4 regions of the Phenylobacterium sp. VNQ135 genome follow, and region 3 is predicted to be linked to each of the others. Evidence: predicted binding sites of a transcription regulator. Region 3 holds the regulator's gene; each other region holds the start of a gene.
What was found. Region 3 encodes LexA, which represses DNA repair genes until DNA is damaged. Its sites were predicted from a motif close to ATGTTCNCNANNTGTTCT; they were not measured.
Positions count from the first base shown of each region.

Region 1: a site for LexA is predicted at 2,303-2,320, ahead of ACO2Q0_RS05960 (DUF72 domain-containing protein). Genes of this name have one in related genera too.
Region 2: a site for LexA is predicted at 2,934-2,951, ahead of uvrA (excinuclease ABC subunit UvrA). Genes of this name have one in related genera too.
Region 4: a site for LexA is predicted at 2,314-2,331, ahead of ACO2Q0_RS08550 (YifB family Mg chelatase-like AAA ATPase). Genes of this name have one in related genera too.

Region 1 covers NZ_JBMSDS010000002.1:58,968-64,242, forward strand. Annotated here, with positions in the region: gene ACO2Q0_RS05950 (TetR/AcrR family transcriptional regulator) at 1-543, shown strand, start outside; gene ACO2Q0_RS05955 (M28 family metallopeptidase) at 605-2,257, shown strand; gene ACO2Q0_RS05960 (DUF72 domain-containing protein) at 2,369-3,193, shown strand; gene ACO2Q0_RS05965 (SDR family oxidoreductase) at 3,257-4,171, shown strand; gene ACO2Q0_RS05970 (TetR/AcrR family transcriptional regulator) at 4,269-4,889, shown strand; gene ACO2Q0_RS05975 (alpha/beta hydrolase) at 4,890-5,275, shown strand, end outside.
Region 2 covers NZ_JBMSDS010000001.1:258,135-263,409, reverse strand. Annotated here, with positions in the region: gene uvrA (excinuclease ABC subunit UvrA) at 1-2,835, opposite strand, end outside; gene ACO2Q0_RS01290 (DUF4126 family protein) at 3,031-3,486, opposite strand; gene ACO2Q0_RS01285 (hypothetical protein) at 3,510-3,851, opposite strand; gene ACO2Q0_RS01280 (DUF1203 domain-containing protein) at 3,943-4,413, opposite strand; gene ACO2Q0_RS01275 (DUF72 domain-containing protein) at 4,533-5,275, shown strand, end outside; gene ACO2Q0_RS01270 (2OG-Fe(II) oxygenase) at 5,257-5,275, opposite strand, start outside.
Region 3 covers NZ_JBMSDS010000003.1:600,098-605,372, forward strand. Annotated here, with positions in the region: gene ACO2Q0_RS14110 (ComEC/Rec2 family competence protein) at 1-1,937, shown strand, start outside; gene ACO2Q0_RS14115 (hypothetical protein) at 1,937-2,215, shown strand; gene lexA (transcriptional repressor LexA) at 2,212-2,901, opposite strand; gene trpC (indole-3-glycerol phosphate synthase TrpC) at 3,033-3,806, opposite strand; gene trpD (anthranilate phosphoribosyltransferase) at 3,803-4,816, opposite strand; gene ACO2Q0_RS14135 (anthranilate synthase component II) at 4,828-5,275, opposite strand, start outside.
Region 4 covers NZ_JBMSDS010000002.1:554,846-560,120, reverse strand. Annotated here, with positions in the region: gene ACO2Q0_RS08560 (alginate O-acetyltransferase AlgX-related protein) at 1-1,241, shown strand, start outside; gene gshB (glutathione synthase) at 1,300-2,247, shown strand; gene ACO2Q0_RS08550 (YifB family Mg chelatase-like AAA ATPase) at 2,409-3,941, shown strand; gene ACO2Q0_RS08545 (hypothetical protein) at 3,893-4,348, opposite strand; gene ACO2Q0_RS08540 (hypothetical protein) at 4,412-4,771, opposite strand; gene ACO2Q0_RS08535 (hypothetical protein) at 4,963-5,275, opposite strand, start outside.

The DNA of each region.
Region 1 (5,275 bases), on a different contig from region 3:
TCCAAGAACGAGCTGCTGGCCCTGATGTACGACCGGGTCTTGGGAGAGGGGGAGCAGGCGCCGCCCGGCCTCTCGTGGCGCCCGGCGCTGGAGTTCATGGCCCGCGGCCGGTGGGAACTGACCGAGCGCCACCCCTGGCTCCTCGGCTTCGCCCTGCACCGCCCCCCGCTGGGGCCGAACCTGATGATCCGGGTCGAGTCCGTCATGGCGGCGCTGGAAGGCGCAGGCCTGACCGACCTCGAGAAGGACCTGCTGGTCGACGTCCTCCACAACTACATCGAGGGCGCGCTCAACGAGGCGAGGGAGGCCCGCGAAGCCGAACAACGCAGCGGCATGACCGACGAACAGTGGGTGGCCATCGTCGAGCCGGCGCTGCAGGCGCGTCTCGACCCTGAGCGTTTCCCGCACCTGATCCGGCTGGGCGAGGCCTGGCGAGAACAGCGTCATCTCATGACCGACCCGCGTCACCGTTTCGAGCAGGGTCTGCAGGTCGTTCTCGACGGAATCGGCGCGTTCATCGCCCGCCGGCAGGCTGGGCGCTAGTCAGCACCCCTTGGGCGTGATTAGCGTCGCGCCAGCTCCAACCAAACCCAGAGTTCGAGACTTGAAGAAGCTCCTGTTCTGCGCGGTCGCCGCCACGGCCTTCGCCACCGCCGCGCTCGCCGCCCCGGCCCTCGACGGCGCCCGTATCAAGGAAGACATCCGCGTACTCTCGGCCGACGACTTCGAAGGCCGCGCCCCCGCTTCCAAGGGCGAGGAGAAGACGGTCGCCTACCTGATCCAGCAGTTCAAGGCCGCCGGCGTGCAGCCGGCCGGCGACAAGCAGGCCGACGGCGGCCGCGCCTGGACCCAGGACGTCCCGCTCGCCCGCTTCGCGACCAAGGGCCCGGTGGCCGTGTCGGTGAACCTGGGGGGCAAGACGGAGGCCTGGACGCAAGGCGAGCAGATCGCCATCCGCGCCGCCCAGACCGGCGTCGACCGGCTGACGCTCAAGGACGTGCCGGTCGTCTTCGCCGGCTATGGCGTGACCGCGCCCGAGCGCAACTGGGACGACTTCAAGGGCATGGACCTGAAGGGCAAGATCGCCCTCGTGCTCGTCAACGATCCCGACTTCGAGACGGGTCAGGGCGACTTCGGCGGCAAGGCCATGACCTACTACGGCCGCTGGACCTACAAGTACGAGGAGGCCGCGCGCCGCGGCGCCGTCGGCTTCCTGGTGATCCACGAGACGGCCCCGGCGTCCTACGGCTGGAACACCGTGAAGAACTCGAACACCAACGAGATCTTCGACGTCATCCGCAAGAACCCGTCCGAGGCGCACGCGCCGCTCGAAGGCTGGGTCCAGCGCGACAACGCCGTGGCCATGCTGAAGGCCGCGGGCCTCGACTTCGAGGCCCTGAAGAAGCAGGCCCAGACCCGCGACTTCAAGCCGGTCGAGCTGAAGGGCGTCACCTTCTCCACCGACTACGCCGTCGACGCCCAGAAGGTCGTGTCGAAGAACGTCGTGGGCGTCGTCCCCGGCGCCAAGCGCCCCGACGAGCGGGTCATCTACTCGGCCCACTGGGACCACCTCGGCGTGGGCCTGGCCGACGCGCGTGGCGACAAGATCTACAACGGCGCCCTCGACAACGCGTCCGGAACCTCGGCGCTGATCGAGCTGGGCCGCGCCTTCGCCAAGGGGCCCAAGCCCGAGCGTTCGGTGATGTTCCTCGCCGTGACGGCCGAGGAGAAGGGCCTGCTGGGCTCGGAGTACTACGCCGACAATCCGCTCTATCCGCTCGCCACCACCGTGGGCGTGCTGAACATGGACGGCATGAACCTGCTGGGCCGGTCGAAGGACATCACCATGTCCGGCAACGCGCCGCTGACCCTGCAGGACGACATGATCAAGGTGGCGTCCAAGTACGGCATGAGCTTCAGCCCCGATCCGAACCCGCAGGCGGGCAGCTTCTACCGCTCGGACCACTTCCCCTTCGCCAAGCGCGGCGTGCCGGCCATCTCGTTCGGCTCCGGTGAAGACCTCGAGAAGGGCGGCAAGGCGGCGGGCAAGGCCGCGTCGGAAGCCTATACCCGCGACAAGTACCACCAGCCCGCCGACGAGTTCGATCCCAACTGGGACATGTCGGGCGTGGTCCAGGAGCTCTCGGTCTTCTACGACCTCGGCTCCGAGCTCGCGAACTCGAGCCGCTGGCCCGAGTGGAAGCAGGGCGCCGAGTTCAAGGCCGAACGCGACAAGACCGCCGCCCAGCGGAAGTAGGACCACTCAAGGAGGGCGGCGCTCCGGCGCCGCCCTTTCCATCTGGGAACATCTTGAGAACCGCGCCTCCCGCGGCTACCTCTACCGTCGACAGCTGACGGGAGACGCCACATGGCCGGCGAAGGGAAAATCCGCTGCGGCATCGGGGGCTGGACCTTCGAGCCCTGGCGCGGCGTCTTCTATCCCGAGGGCCTGAAGCACGCCGACGAGCTGGCCTACGCCAGCCGCCATCTCACCGCCATCGAGATCAACGGCACCTACTATTCCAGCTTCAAGCCGGACAGCTGGGCCAAGTGGCGCGCAGCCACGCCCGACGGCTTCAAGTTCGCGGTGAAGGCCAGCCGCTTCTGCACCAACCGCAAGGTGCTGTCCGACGGCAAGGGCAGCATGGACATCTTCCTGGGCCAGGGGCTGACCGAACTCGGCGACCGCCTGGGCCCGATCCTGTGGCAGTTCGCGCCGACCAAGAAGTTCGACTACGACGAGTTCGCCGCCTGGCTCGACCTGCTGCCGCGGAGCCTCGAGAACCTGCCGCTGAAGCACGTCGTGGAGGTGCGCAACGCCTCCTTCGCCGACGCCAGGTTCGTCGGCCTCTGCCGCGACCGCAACGTGGCGATCTGCAATTCCGAGAACGAGAACTATCCGTTCATCCCCGACGTCACCGCCGACTTCGTCTACCTGAGACTGCTGTCCGCCAATGACGAGATCCCCACCGGCTACGAGGCCAAGGACCTCGACATGTGGGCCGACCGCTTCAGGGCGTATGCCCAGGGCGGCATCCCTGGCGACTTCCAGCCGCTGGACCGCACCGGCCCGCCCGAGGAGCCGCGCGACGTCTACGCCTTCGTGATCCACGAGGGGAAGGTCCGCGCCCCGGCGGCGGCGATGGAGTTCATCCGGCGGGTGGATACCACATTCCAGGCCCAGGCGCTCTGAGGCCCGCTTGACCTCCGTGGCGTCAGGGCCGCCCACTTCCTCAAAACGCGAGGGAGCCCGCCGATGACCCACTTCACGGCCGAAGACCTGATGTTCCGCCCGGGCCTGATGAAGGGCCAGCGGGTGCTGATCACTGGCGGCGGCACCGGCCTGGGCAAGGTGATGGCCGAGGCCTGCCTGATGCTGGGCGCAGACGTCTACATCTGGGGCCGGCGCGGCGCCGTCATCGAGGCCGCCGCCAACGAGCTGAACGAGGCCCACGGCGACGCCGGCGGCCGCTGCGTCGGCCAGGCCTGCGACATCCGCGTCCCCGAGGCCATTCACGAGGCCATGGACGAGATCTGGTCCGGCGGCGCGCTCACCGGGCTCGTCAACAACGCCGCCGGCAACTTCATCAGCCGCACCGAGGACCTGACGCCCAAGGGCTTCGACGCCATCGCCAACATCGTCTTCCGGGGCTCGTTCTTCGTCACCCTGGACGCCGGCAAGCGCTGGCTGGCCGAGGGCAAGCCCGCCTCGGTCGTCTCCATCCTCACCACCTGGGTCTGGCACGGCGGCCCCTTCACCGTGCCCTCGGCCATGTCCAAGGCCGGCCTCAACGTCATGACCCAGTCACTGGCGGTGGAGTGGGGCAATCGCGGCGTGCGCTTCAACGCCATCGCGCCCGGCCCCTTCCCGACGGAGGGCATGAGCGCTCGGCTCGACCCCGGCGGCGGCGGTCTGGCCGAGGACAAGGACCCGATGATCCCGCTCGGCCGTAACGGCGAGATGCGCGAGCTCGCCAACCTGGCAGTCTACCTGCTGCATCCGCTGTCGGCCTATGTGAACGGCCAGACCATCGCCATCGACGGCGGCGCGCATCTGCAGGGCGGCGGCGGCTTCGCCCGCCTCGCGTCCTGGGGCGACGCCGAGTGGGAGGCCGCCCGCAACGCGATCCGCTCCACGAACGAGAAGGACCGCGCCCAGCGGACGGTGTGACGACCATCTCGTCGTACGGCGTAAGCTCTTGCGGCTTCAGGATTCCCCCGCGATGATGACGCGCGTCATCTTTCCTGCGGAGTTCGTTGCGCATCCCATGGCCCAAGTCGCCTATCTCCCGGTCGGCAAGCGTGAGCAGACCAAGGTCCAGAACCGACAGGCGATCCTGGACGCCGCGCGCGAGGTGTTCGGCGAGCTGGGCTACGAGGCGGCCACCGTGCGCGACATCATCCGCCGCACCGGCCTCGCGGCCGGCACCTTCTACAACTACTACCGCTCGAAGGAGGAGGTGTTCGCCGCCCTCGCCGACGACGGCGCCCGGCGCTTCGCCCCGATGCTGAAGGCGCTGCGCGCCCAGTCCACCGATTTCGAGAGCTTCGTCCGCCAGGCGATCCACGCCTACTTCACCTTCATGGCCGACGAGCACTCCAGCTGGATGGCTCGCCGCCCGCCGGGCGAGCACCAGCCGCACGTGCATGGCGAGACGCCCGAGATGGCCGCCGTCTTCGCGGAGGTCCGCGACGCCATTCTCGAGGCGATCGCGGCCGGCAAGGGACCGGCGTCCGATCCGGACTACATGGCCGCCGCCTGCATCGCCGTGGCCCGAGAGGTGGGAGACAAGATGCTGGAACGCCGACCGATCGACACCGCCGCGGCGTCGGACTTCGCCGTCGCCATGATCCTGAACGGCCTGCGCGGCCTGCCGGCGGCCCGCTAGATGGCCTCGCCCGCAGCCCAGCGCGCCATCGCCGGCCTCATCCTGTCGCTGCCTGCGCCGGTGCTCCGGCTCATGGCGGGCGGCGGCGTGGTCCACGTCGGCGGCCGCACGCTCGACCCGCGCCTGCAGTTCCTGGCTGCCCAGGCCCGCAAGCAGCCGGCCATGACCCAGGCCACGCCGGAACAGGCCCGCATGGGCATGACCGGCCTGATCGGCGCCGTCGCCGGCAAGCCCGAGCCCGGCGTCGCTTGCGAGGACCTCTACGTCCAGGGCGCGGCGGGCGACATCCCGGCCCGCGCCTACCGGCCCGCGAACCAGGACGCGGACGCGCCCCTGATGGTCTGGGCCCACATGGGCGGCGGCGTCATCGGCGACATCGAAACCAC
Region 2 (5,275 bases), on a different contig from region 3:
GAGGTAGCGCCCGGTCCAGCTGCGCTCGTTCGCCGCGACGGCCTCCGGACTACCCTGGGCCACGATCTCGCCGCCGCCGTCGCCGCCTTCGGGGCCGAAGTCGACGATCCAGTCGGCGGTCTTCACGACGTCGAGATTATGCTCGATGACCACGACCGTGTTGCCCTGGTCGGCCAGTTCGTGGAGCACCTCGAGCAGCTTCTTCACGTCTTCGAAGTGCAGGCCAGTGGTCGGCTCGTCGAGGATGTAGAGCGTCTTGCCGGTCGCTCGGCGGCTAAGCTCCTTCGACAGCTTCACGCGCTGGGCCTCGCCGCCCGATAGCGTCGTCGCCTGTTGGCCGACCTTCACGTAGCCGAGCCCGACACGCTTCAGCGTTTCCATCTTCTCGCGGATCGGCGGCACCGCCTTGAAGAAGTCGGCCGCCTCCTCGACGGTCATGTCGAGGACGTCGGCGATGTTCTTGCCCTTGAACATCACCTCCAGCGTCTCGCGATTGTACCGGCGGCCGTGGCAGACGTCGCAGGTGACGTACACGTCCGGCAGGAAGTGCATCTCGATCTTGATCAGCCCATCGCCCTGGCAGGCCTCGCAGCGGCCGCCCTTCACGTTGAACGAGAACCGTCCCGGGCCATAGCCGCGGGCCTTGGCCTCGGGCAAGCCGGCGAACCAGTCGCGGATCGGCTGGAAGGCGCCGGTGTAGGTGGCCGGGTTCGATCGCGGCGTGCGCCCGATCGGCGACTGGTCGATGTCGATGACCTTGTCGAAGTTCTCCAGCCCCTCGATCCGTTCGTGCGGCGCCGGCGCGTCCGAGGCGTTGTGCAGCCGGCGCGCCGCCGCCTTGTACAGCGTCTCGATGGTGAAGGTGGACTTGCCCCCGCCGGACACGCCCGTGATGCAGGTGAAGGTGCCCACCGGGATCTCGCCGGTGATGTTCTTCAGGTTGTTGCCCTGGGCGCCGATCACGCGGAGCATCTTCTTCTTCGAGAACGGCCGCCGCTCGTCCGGCACCGTGATCTCGCGGGCGCCCGACAGGTACTGGCCGGTGATGCTCTTGGGGTTGGCCTGGATCTCCTCGGGCCGCCCCTGGGCGATGATCTCGCCGCCGTGGACGCCAGCCGCCGGTCCCATGTCGATAACGTAGTCGGCGGTGAGGATCGCCTCCTCGTCGTGCTCGACCACCAGCACCGAATTGCCGAGGTCGCGCAGGCCCTTCAGCGAGGTCAGCAGGCGGGTGTTGTCCCGCTGGTGCAGGCCGATCGACGGCTCGTCCAGCACATAGAGCACGCCCGTGAGGCCCGAGCCGATCTGGCTGGCCAGGCGGATCCGCTGGCTTTCGCCGCCCGACAGCGTGCCCGAGCCGCGCGACAGGTTCAGATAGTCGAGCCCGACGTTCACCAGGAACCGCAGGCGGTCGTTGATCTCCTTCAGGATGCGCCGGGCGATCTCCATCTGCTTGTCGGTGAGCTCGCCCTCCAGCGCCTGGAACCACTCGCCCGCGTGGCGGATCGAGAGCGTCGACACCTCGCCGATGTGCTTGCCGCCGATCTTCACGGCGAGCGCTTCCGGCTTCAGGCGATAGCCTTTGCAGGCCTCGCAGGGCGTCTCCGACTGGTAGCGGCCCAGCTCCTCGCGCACCCACGAGCTGTCGGTCTCGCGCCAGCGGCGCTCAAGGTTCGGCAGCACGCCCTCGAATGTCTTGTTGACCTCGTACTTGCGGGCGTTGTCGTCGTAGACGAAGCGGATCTTCTCGTCGCCCGAGCCGTGCATCACGACCTGACGGGCCTTCTCCGGCAGCTTCCACCACGGCTCGTCCATCGAGAAGTCGTAGTGGCGGCTGAGCGCCTGCAGCGTCTGGATGTAGAGCGGCGAGGGGCCCTTGGCCCAGGGCGAGATCGCGCCCTTGTGCAGGCTCTTGTCCTTGTCCGGCACGACCATGTCGGCGTCGAAGGCGAGCTTCGCGCCCAGGCCGTCGCAGACCGGGCAGGCGCCGTAGGGATTGTTGAACGAGAACAGCCGCGGCTCGATCTCGCTGATCGTGAAGCCTGAGACCGGGCAGGCGAACTTCTCCGAGAAGATCAGCCGCCGGGGCTCCTTCTCGCCCTCGGCGACGTCAGCCCATTCGGCCACCGCGATGCCGTCGGCCAGGCGCAGCGCCGTCTCGAGGCTGTCGGCGTAGCGGCTCTCGAGACCGGGCTTCGTCACCAGCCGGTCCACGACGACGTCGATGTCGTGCTTGAACTTCTTGTCGAGCGTGGGCGCGTCCTCGATCGGATAGAACTCGCCGTCGATCTTCAGCCGCTGGAAGCCGGCCTTCTGCCACTCGGCGATCTCCTTGCGGTACTCGCCCTTGCGGCCGCGGACGACGGGGGCCAGCAGATAGAGGCGCGTGCCTTCGTCGACGGCGGCCAGCTTGTCGACCATCTGGCTGACGGTCTGGCTCTCGATCGGCAGACCGGTTGCGGGTGAATAGGGAACGCCGACCCGCGCCCACAGCAGGCGCATGTAGTCATGGATCTCGGTGACCGTGCCGACCGTCGAGCGCGGATTGCGGCTGGTGGTCTTCTGCTCGATGGAGATCGCCGGCGACAGGCCCTCAATGAGGTCCACGTCCGGCTTGCTCATCAGTTCCAGGAATTGGCGTGCGTAGGCCGATAGGCTCTCGACGTAGCGGCGCTGGCCCTCGGCGTAGATGGTGTCGAAGGCGAGCGAACTCTTGCCCGAGCCTGACAGGCCGGTGATCACCACCAGCTCGCCGCGCGGGATGTCGACGTTGACGTCCTTGAGATTGTGCTCGCGCGCGCCACGCACGCGGATGAAGTTCTGGTTGTCGGCCATTCTGTCCCGGAAACACGCAAAGCGCCGCGGAAGGTCCTGATGCAGAAGCCCGGCGGCGAGACCGCTGAATGTAGGTAACGCGAGTCATCGATAACACGGGAACGCAAGGCGAACATAGCCCGTCCGCGACGGCAGGCCGCAGCGCTGCTGACACCACGCTGTCAGCAGGAGGCTGGCTCCGCGCGCGGGGATCGATCAGGCGGCGCGCGCGCGGCCCGCGACCAGCCAGCCGGCGGCTCCAGCCGTCAGCGCATCCTCGACCAGGCCGGTCGGGGTCTGACCCCAGCGGCGGAGAGCCCACATCCGCGCCCGCCATCCCAGATGCGCGCCGATCACCGCGCCGGCGACGCCGAGCGCCGCGCCGAGGTAGCGCTGCTCGCGGTCGGCCAGCGCCGCGCCGACCAGGCCGCCGGTCACCAGGCGAACGGCCATGCCGGCGGGCACGATCCGGTCCGGGGCCGAGGGCAGCTTGTCGCCGACGATCTCGCCGGCGGCCAGCGCGCCGACGGCGGCCGTCACCCACGGCGAGGCCAGCAGGCGAGGGGCGCCGCCATCATCCAGCCGGCCGCGACGGGCGGCCTCGCTGACGATGGCGAGCGGCGTGAGCGAGCGTTGTCCCGTGGCGAAACCGATGAGGAACGAGCGGATCATGCGGCCTCTGGGCGAGATGCGGGTCAGAAGCGCCGCGTGTAGGCGACCTTCGTCATCCTGAACTGGAAGCCATCGGCCTCGTTCCATGCGTCCTTCTGGCGGAGCTCAACGTCGCCGCGCAGCTTGTCGTCGCCACGGACGGTGAGATCGAGCTTCCGGGGGCCGGGCTTCTCGAACGGTGCTGCCTGCACCGCCTGCCTGGCGGCCAGACTGACCGGTTCGGCGCGCGCCGGCGTCTGCATCGCCACCTGACCCGCGACACCGTTGGCGACGGTGGTCCAGCCGGGTTGGGCGAGGGCAGGGGCTGCGCTCAGGCCGGCGCCCACGATCGTCATCACCCCCAGCAGCTTCAGCGGATGGCGCAAGGCTTCTTCGTCTCCTCCGTATCGGTCGGAGGCGGAAACCCGTTTGCGAATAGATGGTTGCGCGGCCGGGCATCACACGCCCGTGCGCCGCTCAGCCCCGGTCGATGCGAGCGGCGTAGCAGCCGCGGCCCGGATAGTGCGCGTGCAGATAGGCCGTCCCGGGCGTCTCCAGCATCCGCCGGATGGCGTCGGGCAGCTCGCGCACCGGCACGAGAACGCCGTCGGTCATCATCCCTGCGGCGTCGAACGCACGCAGCGAGCTGAACGGCCGCGCCGCCAGCACCGGCGGCAGCTCGTCCACATACTGCCTCGTCGGGCCGGCCTGCTCGCCGACGAACACCGCGTGCCGAGAGCGGAAAGGCGTGTCCGCCGGCTGGTGCTCGTAGTTCAGCAGCAGCACCGTATCGCCGACGGGACGGTCCTCAAGGCTGATGCGGCAGGGGAAACCCAGCGGTGCGGTCACGGTCATCCGCTTCACGCCGCGAGCGGCGAGCTCGACGTCGGACAGGCCGAACAGCGGCTGGAACTCGCCGGCGTCGAGGCCGGACACGATGAAGGACATGATCGGGCTCCTTTTGCGTGGCCGGAACATCGTCGGAGCCCGATCGCGGGCCAATGCTGCTTCCGCAACACAAGTCCGAAAGTCGCGAACCGAGACCTGCGCCGCGCGTTGGCGCCGCCATGACGAGGCTGCACATCGCCACCGCCGGCTGGACGATCCCGCGCGCGGTGGCGCAGGCGTTCCCCACGGACGGCAGCGGTCTGCAACGCTACGCGGCCCGCTTCGACGCGGTGGAGATCAACAGCACCTTCTATCGCAGCCATCGGCCGGCCACCTACGCTCGCTGGGTCGAGACGACGCCGGCGGACTTCCGGTTCGCCGTGAAGCTGCCGCGCCGGATCACCCACGAGGCGCGCCTGAAGGACGCCGCGGAGCCGCTCGCCGCGTTCCGCGCGGAGACGGAACAGCTTGGCGACAAGCTCGGGCCCTTGCTGGTCCAGCTGCCGCCCAGCCTGGCCTACGAGGTGGAGGTCGCGGAGGCGTTCTTCGTCGCGCTTCGCGACGTGTGGCCGGGTGCGGCAGTCTGCGAGCCCCGGCACCCGACATGGTTCGCAGCCGACGCCGATGAACGGCTCAAGGCGCACCGCATCGCCCGCGTCGCCGCCGACCCGGCCCGCCACCCGCTGGCGGCGGCGCCCGGCGGCTGGCCGGAACTGGCCTACTGGCGGCTGCACGGCTCGCCCCGGATGTACTACTCCGCCTACGAAGGTGCTGCGCTCGACGCCTTGGCGCGGGCCATCGAGGCGTCCGGCGCGGCGGAGGCCTGGTGCGTGTTCGACAACACCACGTCCGGCGCGGCCATGGCCAACGCCCTGGGCCTGCAAGCCCGCCTCGCGCCCGAGCTCACGCCGCGTCGTGGAAG
Region 3 (5,275 bases):
CCTCGGGGCGATGGACCGGCCGACGCGCCGCGGTCGTGGCCATGGCGCTCGCCGGCTTTGCGCTCGCAGGCTTCGGAATCGCCAAGCTCCGCACCGAGAGCGTCGCGGCGCCCGTGGCCATGCCAGGTGGGCGGCCGCAGATGGTGGAGGGCTGGGTGCTCGACGTGGCGCCGCCGGGCGAGGGCGGGCAGCGCCTGCTGATCGCTCCCGTGCGCGTCGGCGCGTGGAGCCCTGAGGCGACGCCGATCCGCCTACGCGTGACTCTGCGGCCCGATACGCCGTTGCCGCCGCCGGGGGAGCCGGTCCGGGTCTTCGCCATTCTCAACCCGCCGCCACCGCCGGCCGCGCCGGGATCCTACGATTTCGCACGGGACGCCTTTTTCGAAAGCGTGGGCGCCGTCGGCCTTGCGCTTCGGCCGCCCGAGTCCTTGACGCCAGATCGGCCAGCGCCCTGGCGGCTGCGACTCACCATGCGCATCAACGGTCTGCGGTGGGCGCTCACCCATCGGATCGTTCAGACCCTCGGGCCTGAGAGCGGCGGTCTGGCGGCAGCCATGACGACGGGCCACGAGGCCTATATCCCGGCCGAGCAGGTGGAGAACCTGCGCGCCGCCGGCCTTGCCCACATCATCTCGATCAGCGGCCTGCACATGGCCATCGTCGGCGGCTTCGCCTTCGCGGCGGCGCGGCTGGGCGTCGCCGCCTGGCCATGGCTGGCCCTGCGCGTCTCCGGCAAGAAGCTGGCCGCGCTCGTCGGGCTGGGCGCCGTGGGCGGATACCTCGTGCTGTCAGGTGCGCCGCCGCCAGCCGAACGCGCGGCCATCACGGCGGCTGTCGCGTTCGCCGCCATCCTCGTGGACCGGCAGGCGATCAGTCTGCATGCCCTGGCGCTCGCGGCCATGGGCGTGCTGCTGCTGCAGCCGGAGGCGGTGACGGAACCGGGCTTCCAGATGTCGTTTGCGGCGACGGCGGCTCTCGTCGCCCTGGCGGAAGCGTGGCCGCAGCCGGTGACGGAGATCTCCACGCCCTGGTGGATTCGCTGGCCCCAGGCCGCGGCGACCTGGATCGCCGCCAGTATCGCGGTGAGCTTCGTGGCGGGGCTGGCGACCGGGCCGTTCGCCATCCAGCATTTCAACCGTGTCTCGACCTGGGGGCTGCTGGCGAACCTGGCTGTGGCGCCGATTTCGTCCTTCCTGCTGATGCCGGCGCTGGCCATCGGCGCGGCGTTGGCGCCGCTGGGCCTTGGCCAGGCGCCGCTGGAAGTGGCTGGCTTCGCGATCGCTTTGATGAACCATGTGGCCGCCTGGGCCGCTTCCGCCCCCATGGCCCAGGCGCTGGTCCCCAGCGCGCCGACGTGGACGCTGCCGGCCGCGTTCCTGGGCTTGCTCCTTGCCTGCCTTTGGCGGGGCCCGCTGCGCTGGATCGGCGTGCCGCTCGCGCTCTCCGTGCTGTGGGTTCCCAGGCCGCCCGCCCCGGATGTCTGGATCAGCGCCGACGGCGCCGCGGTGGCGGTCCGCGAGCGTAAGGCGGCCATCCTGCTAAGGCCGGACGTGAAACTGTTCGGAGCCGAGCTGTGGTCCAGGCGCCGGGGACTGGAGCCGCTTGCCAGCGAAGCCGAGCGGGATAGGCGCTTCGCGTGCGACCGATGGAGCTGCGCGCCTGGGCCCGCGGCTCCCGTGCGCGTCGCCGCCGCCTGGAACCTGAAACGTCCGCTCAAGGAGGGGCGTCTGGAGCAGCTCTGCGCCTCGGCCGACATCGTGGTCCTGCGCAACGATTTCCGGCCGGAGCGCTGTCCCGCGCCTTTGGTCCTGACTGGCGCGGACTTCAGGGCCGGCGGCTCGGCCGAGCTCTTTCGCCAGAGGGGCGGCTGGCGGATCGTCTGGGCCCAAACCCTCCGAGGGCGTCGCCCGTGGACCTGGGGTCACGACCCGCGATGATGTTCGCCAAGCCCCTGCGCCCACGCGTCCGCTCGGGCGAGATCAACCGCAGCGTCCGCATCTGGCTGACGCCCAGGGTGCGCGTCGGGGGGCGTTATCCGCTGCTGGACGGCTTCATCGAGGTCACGCGTCTGCAGGAGATCGACCTCGCAGACGTGACCGATGCCCTGGCGCAGGAGACGAGCTTCGCGAGCCGCGAGGCCCTCATGGAAACCGCCCGCCACGGGCGTGGCGAGCGGGTGTTCCTGGTCGACTTCGTGTTCGTGCCCGGAGGCTAGTGGTAGCGGCGGATCAGGCCCACGAGGCGGCCCTGGACCGACACCTGGTCGGGCCCGAAGATACGCGTTTCATAGGCCGGGTTGGCGGCCTCCAGGGCGATGGACGCGCCCTTCTTGCGCAGACGCTTGAGCGTGGCTTCCTCTCCGTTCACCAGCGCCACGACGATGTCGCCCGAATTGGCGCTGTCGGTCCGGCGGATGACGACGAAGTCGCCGTCCAGGATGCCCGCGTTGATCATCGAGTCGCCCTGGATCTCGAGGACGAAGTGCTCGCCCGCGCCCAGCATGGCTTCCGGCACAGGCAGCCGGTCGCGCTCCTGCTGGATGGCCTCGATCGGCGTGCCCGCCGCGATCTTGCCGAGGATCGGCAGCTCACGGGTGTCGTTGGCCGCGACGGGCATCTCCTTTCCCGCGTCGACCAACTGTGGCTTGAAGGGCGCGCGACCCTTCGGCGGGGCTGCGGCGGTGGCCTGTTGCGGCAGGCGGACGACTTCCAGGGCCCGCGCCCGGTGGGGCAGGCGGCGCAGGAACCCGCGCTCCTCAAGCGCCGTAATCAGCCGGTGGATGCCCGACTTCGAGGCCAGATCCAGCGCCTCCTTCATCTCGTCGAACGAGGGCGAGACGCCGGTTTCCTTGATGCGCTCATGGATGAACATGAGCAGCTCATGCTGCTTGCGGGTGAGCATTGGGCGACCTCTGGAACAAAGCGCAAACGTTGTCTGATGTTCTGTAGATGTTCCAGATTAATGTCAAGTTACCAAGAGACCGCTTGAAAAATCAGAGGAAAATCTTGGTGGGGAGACGCGGCGAGTGCGACTCAGCCCAGCAAGTCGCGCGTGGCGGCGGTCACGTCGTCCTGGCGCATGAGGCTTTCGCCCACCAGCATCGCCTTCGCCCCAGCTCGTTCCAGGCGAGCAGCGTCGGCCGGCGTGAAGATGCCGCTCTCGGTAACCAGCAAGGCGTCGGACGGCGCGAGCGCGGCAAGGCGCTCGGTATTGGCGAGGTCCACCGTGAAGCTGCGGAGGTCGCGGTTGTTCACGCCGACCAGATCCGCGCCCAGCGCGCCGGCGCGCTTCATTTCCGTCTCGTCGTGCACCTCGACCAGCGCGTCCATCCCGAACCGGCGCGCCTCGGCCATCAGCTCGGCGGCGAGGCCGTCGTCGATCATGGCCAGGATCACCAGGACGGCGTCGGCGCCGAGGTCGCGGGACTCCGCCACCTGCCAGGGATCGACCAGGAAGTCCTTGCGGATGCAGGGCAAGGCCACGGCGTCGCGGGCGGCGATCAGGTATTCATCGCGGCCCTGGAAGCTGGGCTCGTCGGTCAGCACCGAGAGGCACGCCGCGCCGCCGGCCTCGTAGGCGCGGGCGAGGACCGGTGGATCGAAGTCGGCGCGGATCAGACCCTTGGACGGCGAGGCCTTCTTGATTTCGGCGATCAACGCCAGTCGGCCCGGAGCGTGCGCACGCTCCAGGGCGGCGCGGAACCCGCGGGAGGGCGAGCCGGCGGGCGTGATCGTCGGACGCTGCGCCTTACGCGCGGCGACCTCCTCGCGCTTGTAGGCGGCGATCTTCTGCAGAATGTCGCTCATGCGGCGGTCACCTCGATGAGCTTGTCCAGCGCGGCATGGGCACGGCCGTCATCGAGGACGGCATAGGCCAGTTCGACGCCCTGGCGCAGGGTTTCGACCTTCTCGCCAACCAGGAAGGCGGCCGCGGCGTTCAGGGCCACGATATCGCGGTAGGCGCCGGGCTCGCCCGCCAGCAGACGGCGCAGCGCGTCCGCATTCTCGCCCGGCGTGCCGCCGGTGAGGTCAGCCAGGGCGGCGCGCCGCAGGCCCACCGCCTCGGGCGTGACGGTGAAGAGCCGCACCTTGCCGTCGCGCAGCTCGGCGACGGCGGTCTCGCCCGTGGTCGTCATCTCGTCCAGTCCGGAGCCATGCACGACCCATGCGCGCTCCGAGCCCAGCATGCCCAGGGCCTCCGCCAGGGGCTTCACCCAGCGCTCGGCGTAGACGCCCACCACCTGGCGTTCCGCGCCAGCGGGGTTGGTCAGGGGGCCGAGCAGGTTGAAGATGGTCCTGAAGCCCAGTTCCGCGCGGATCGGCGAGACGTGGCGCATTGCGCTGTGGTGCGCCGGAGCGAAGAGGAAGCAGATGCCGGCCGTCTCGAGCGCCTTGAGCTGCGCTTCGGGCGGAGCGGAGATGTTGACGCCCAGCTCCGTCAGCACGTCCGCCGTGCCGGACTTGGACGACATGGCCCGGTTGCCGTGCTTCGCCACCTTCAGTCCGCCCCCGGCGACCACGAAGCCCACCGCCGTCGAGATGTTCAGCGTGTGCAGGCCATCGCCGCCGGTGCCGCAGACGTCGAGGGTCGGGAAGCCCGGCTCCAGACGCACGGCGGCTCGGCGCATGGCGCGAGCACAGGCGGCGATCTCGCCCAAGGTCTCGCCGCGCATCCGCATGGCCGTCAGCGCCGCGCCGACCTGCGACGGCGTGGGCTCGCCCCGAAGGCAGGCGGAGAAGAACGCATCTGCGTCGTCATCCGACAGCGTCGCGCCGTCGGCAAGGCGCGAAAGGAGCGGCTTGAAGGAGTCGGACATGGCGGGCGGCGTCAGGCCTCGGCCAGCCGCTTCACACCGGCGATGTCGAGGAAGTTGCCGAGGAGCTCGTGGCCACACTCGGTTGCGATGGACTCGGGGTGGAATTGCACCCCGAAGATCGGACGCGACTTGTGCTGCACGCCCATGATCTCGCCGTCGTCGGTCCAGGCGGTGACCTCGAGGTCCGCGGGCAGGGCCGACTTCTCGACCGACAGGCTATGGTAGCGCGTGGCTGTGAAGGGGTTCTTCAGCCCGGCGAACACGCCCTTGCCGTTGTGGTGGATCAGGCTCGTCTTGCCGTGCATCAGAGCCTTGGCGCGGACGACTTCGCCGCCAAAGGCCTGGCCGATCGACTGATGTCCGAGACAGACGCCGAAGATCGGCAGGTCAGCCGGCGCTCCGGCCAGCAGAGACAGGCAGATGCCGGCCTCGTTGGGCGTGCAGGGCCCCGGCGACAGG
Region 4 (5,275 bases), on a different contig from region 3:
TCCGGGCCCGCGGCGCGACCTATCTCGTCGTGGCGGCTCCCGACAAGGAGACGGTCTATCCCGAGCTCGGGCCCCGCTGGTTCAAGGGGCCGAACCTGAACCGCCCGGCCGAGCTGCTGCCGGCGCTGGCGGCCAGTTCCCAGGCGGGTGAGGTGCTCTACCTGCACGAAGCGCTGGAGCAGCCGACCCGCTGGGGCCTGAAGACCTACACGCCGAACGACACCCACTGGACGGGTCTCGGCGCCTATTACGGCTATGCCGCCGTGATGCGTCGGCTGCAGGCCTTGGGCGTGGCCGAGGGGCCGCGGCCGCTGGACGACTTCGTCGAGGTCCGCGAGCGCGACCCGAACAAGCCCAGGAATCTCGCCCTGATGCTGGGCGTCGCGAGCTTCGTGAACGTCGACTACCCCGAGCTCGCCGATCCGGCCGCCGAGGACCGGCTGCGCGTCACGTGGCTCACGCCCTCCCAGGACTGGACCCAGCCGCGGGTGATCGACACCGGCCAAGCGGGCAAGCCCGTGCTGCTGATGACGATGGACTCGTTCTCCAACGCCTTCCTGCCGTTCTTCTATTCGCACTTCAGCCGCATCGTGCTGGCGCACAATCAGGACGGCCCGTGGCGCGACGACCTCATCGAGCGCTACCAGCCCGACGTGGTCATCCTGGAGGTGGTGGAGAACGGGCTGCCGCTGGTGATGGCCCCGGCGCCGGAGGCCAGCCTGACCGCCCGGCAGCGCATCGCCGCGGCCCTGGACCTGCCGCATCGCGTGCCCGCCGAATACGAGGTCGCCCGGGTGCGGCCCCGCGGCCCGATGCCGACCATCACCGGCGGTCCTGGACCAGACCTCCTGCGGGGCGGCCCGCGCGCGGAGATCATCCTGGGCCGGCAGGGGCCCGACACCGTCGACGGCGGCGACGGCGACGACATCATCCGCACGGGCGCCGGCGGCGACAGGATCGACGCCGGTCCGGGCGCCGACTGGATCAGCGGCGACAAGGGCGACGACGTGCTGCGCGGCGGGCGGGGGCCGGACATCTTCGTCACGCGAGCCGACGTCGGGACCGACCACGTGCTGGACTTCTCCGCCGCCGAGGGAGACCGCGTCGTCGTGGAGCCGGGCGTGCCCTATGAGGTGCGCCAGGAGGGCCCCGATGCGGTGATCGTCACGCCGGGCGGGCGGCTGGTGCTGGTCGGGGTCCGTGCGGACACGCTGCCGACGGACGCCGTCGGCCGACGCTAGCGCGCGACGTGCGCAGCGCCTATGTCGCTGACCTGAGCCGTTCAGCCCGAGGAAGCGCATGTCTCTGAAAGTCGCCGTCCAGATGGATCCCATCGAGGGCGTGAACATCGAGGGCGACACGACCTTCCTGATGATGGAGACGGCCCAGGCGCGGGGCCATTCGCTGTTCGTCTACACCACCGACAAGCTGGCGATGGAGGACGGCCGGGTGTTCGCCCGCGGCCGCGACGTGCAGGTGCAGCGGGTGGCCGGCGGCCACGCGACGCTGGGCCCCTGGCGCCGGACCGAGCTGACCGAGTTCGACGTGGTCCTGCTCCGCCAGGACCCGCCCTTCGACATGCACTACATCGACACCACCTTCTTCCTGGAAGCGATCCATCCGCGGGTGCTGGTGGTGAACGATCCGCGCGAGGTGCGGAACGCACCCGAGAAGCTGTTCGTGACGAAGTTCCCCGGCCTGCAGCCGCCGACGCTGATCACCCAGGACCGGGACGCGATCTACGATTTCCGGACCCGCCACGGCGATATCGTCATGAAGCCGCTGAACGGCCGCGGCGGTTCGGGCGTGACCCGACACCTGGCCGACGACCCCAACATCGACGCCATGCTGGAGCTGCACGCCCAGATCGGCCGCGAACCGGTGATCGTGCAGAAGTTCCTGCCGTCCGTGACCAGGGGCGACAAGCGCATCCTGATCGTCGACGGCGAGCCCGTGGGGGCGATCAACCGGGTGCCGGAGAAGGGCCAGATCCGCTCCAACCTGGCCGTCGGCGGCAAGGCCGAGCCGGTGGAGCTGACCGCCCGCGACCGCGAGATCTGCGCGACCATCGGGCCGGAGCTGAAGGCCCGCGGCCTGGTCTTCGTCGGCATCGATGTGATCGGCGACTATCTCACCGAGATCAACGTCACCTCGCCCACGGGCGCGGTGGCCCTGAAGCGGTTCACCGGCGTCGACGCCTCCGAGGTGATGTGGACGCGGATCGAGGCGCTCCGGAAAGGCGCTTAGCGCACCACGTTCGGCGAGCGCATCAAAAGGCGCCTGCAAGTCGCCGTATCCTTTAGGTTTCCCGAAAAGTTCCTTTTCTGTTCTTGATCCAGGCCACGCTTCATGCTGTGGTTTGTGGATAAGTCTGGCTTGACCACAACAGCTTGGGGCTGGGGACGAGGATGGCGGCGCGCGTGGTGACCCTGGCGTTTTCGGGCGTGGAGGCCGTCCGCGTCGACGTCCAGGTTCAGTTCACCGGCGGGGCGGTGGCGTTCATCGTCGTGGGCCTGGGCGACAAGGCGGTGGCCGAGAGTCGCGAGCGGGTGGTCGCCGCCTTCGCGGGCATGGGCCTGGCGATGCCTGGCCGTCGGATCATCGCCAATCTAGCGCCCGCCGACCTGCCGAAGATGGGCAGTCACTACGACCTGCCGATCGCGTTGGCGGTCATGGCTGCCATGGGCGTGATCCCGCCCGACGCGCTGGAGGGCTGGGCGGCGATGGGCGAGCTGTCGCTGGACGGCCGGATCGCGCCCGTCGCGGGCGCCCTGCCCGCGGCTATGGCGGCGGGCGCGCAGGGACTGGGCCTGATCTGTCCCGAGGCGTGCGGGCCCGAGGCGGCCTGGGCCGGCGAGACCCGCGTGCTGGCGGCGCCCTCGCTGATCGCGCTGGTGAACCACTTCCGCGGAACCCAGATCCTGGCGCCGCCGAAGCCCGGGCCGATGCTTGACGACGAGCGCACGCCGGACCTGCGCGACGTGAAGGGCCAGGAGAACGCCAAGCGGGCCCTGGAGATCGCCGCCGCCGGCGGCCACAACCTGCTATTCTCCGGCCCGCCCGGCTCGGGCAAGTCGATGATGGCCGCCAGGCTGCCGGGTCTGCTGCCGCCGCTGACGTCCGAGGAGCTGCTCGAGACGTCGATGATCCATTCGGTGGCGGGCCTGATCGCCAAGGGCCAGCTCACCCGCGCGCGGCCGTTCCGCAACCCGCACCACTCGGCCAGCATGGCGGCGCTGACGGGCGGCGGCCTGAAGGCCAAGCCCGGCGAGGTCAGCCTGGCGCACAACGGCGTCCTCTTCCTCGACGAGCTGCCGGAGTTCGGCGCCCAGGCGCTGGACAGCCTGCGCCAGCCGCTGGAGACCGGCGAGGTGGTGGTGGCCCGCGCCAACGCCCACGTGCGCTATCCGGCGCGGTTCCAGCTGGTGGCGGCGATGAACCCCTGCCGCTGCGGCCAGGGCGGCCCCGGACGTGGCGCGTGCGGCCGGGCGCCGCGCTGCCAGACCGACTACCAGGGGCGGATCTCAGGGCCGCTGATGGACCGCATCGACCTGCAGGTGGAGGTCCCGCCAGTGACCGCCGCCGACCTCGCCCTGCCGGGGCCCACAGAGGGCACGGCCGAGGCCGCGTCGCGGGTGAGCGGGGCGCGGGCCTTGCAGGCGGAGCGCGCCCAGCGGCTTGGCGGGGCGGCGCTGAACGCGCAGGCCGATGGCGACTTCCTGCAGGCCGCCGCGGCGCTGGACGACCCGGCGCGGGCGCTGCTCACGCGGGCGGCTGAGGCGGGCGGCCTGTCGGCGAGGGGCTGGACGCGGACCCTGCGGCTCGCCCGCACGATCGCCGATCTGGAAGGCTCCGAGTCGGTGCGACGCGTCCACGTCGCCGAGGCGCTGATCTACCGCCGCGTGGCGGTTGCGGGCGCCCCGGCGCCGGCCTGGGCGTAGCGCGGCGAAGTCCAGGCGCCGTAGGCGATGGTGGCGAGCAGCAGATAGCCCCAGATGATCCCGGCGGTGAGGTAGGCCCAGCCGCCGACCGTCGGATCGACCATGCGCGCGATATGGGTGACCACCGACAGCAGGTGGAAGCCCGCGGCGAACAGAGGCCAGTAGCGGGCGCTGCGCAACGCGATCCAGACGAATACCGCGAGCGCGCCGATGTCCACGACCAGCACGCCCCATTCGGTTTCCAGGCCTTGGTAGCGGAACATGATCTTGCTGAGCAGCCAGCCGATCAGCACCGTATTCGCCGCCAGCCGCTCGTCCGGGCCGCCACGACACATCGCGACGGCGAACATCGCCAGGGTGGCGAGGGTCCACGGCAGGTGGGCGAGCGAGAAGAACTGGGAAAACAAAAGGGCCCTCGGTCTTGCCGAGGGCCCACAATGGCAAAAACTTCGGAGTTGCGGAACGGGCGACTAGGCCGCCCGCACCTCGCGCAGGCGGCGACCGGCCTCTTGCGTGGAGGCCGTCGGCGCCGGCTTGTCGCCCGCGTCCCCGAGGGCCACGGCGCCGAGGCCGACCTGGCCCTGGGCGACGCTGAGTTCCTTGTGGGTCTCGACGATGGCGCGGCGGGCTTCGGCCAGGGCCATGATGGCCTGGCTGGCGCGCTCGACGGCGTCCTGGCCGATGAGGGCGGAGGCGCCCGCCATGGTGCGCAGGCTGGGCATCACGCCGGTCAGGTGGGCGGTCTTGGCGAGGGCGGCGTCGATCGCAGCCTCGGCCTCGAAGAGGGCGCCGGCGATCTGCTCGGCGGCCATACGTCGTTGCTTGAGCATGAGCTCTCTCCATCGCGCCACGGGCCGTGGCGCGCCTAAGGGTTTAACAAAACAGGGTTTCGTCGCCGTTCAGGCGTTGGGTTAAGAGGCGACCAGGCTCTGAAGCGCGTGGAGTCCCGCGAGCATCCCGCCAAAGGCGAGGGCAGTCAGGATCGCCACGGCCACGATTGCGCCGAGCCGCGCGGCTGGGCCTAGCTCATTCGCGACAAGTCCTGATCCGTATCGGGCCGGAAGTTCTCGTCCAGGAGAACCCAGGTCAGGCACAGGATCTCGCGCAACACCATCTCCGGCGGCTTGAACGGCGCCAGCTTCCGCGTGGCGGAAACCAGGTGCCGGGCCATGTCCGCCTGGGCGGGCGTCGCCGACAGGTCGACGAGCTGTCGCTCCAGTTGCGTCCAGGAGAAGCCCGGAAGCGTCTCCTCGCGGTTCGCCAAGGCCGGCCAGCGGGCCTCGAAGTCGTCGATCTCCCGGCGCAGGCGAAGCGCCCGTCCGATCACCGCTCGA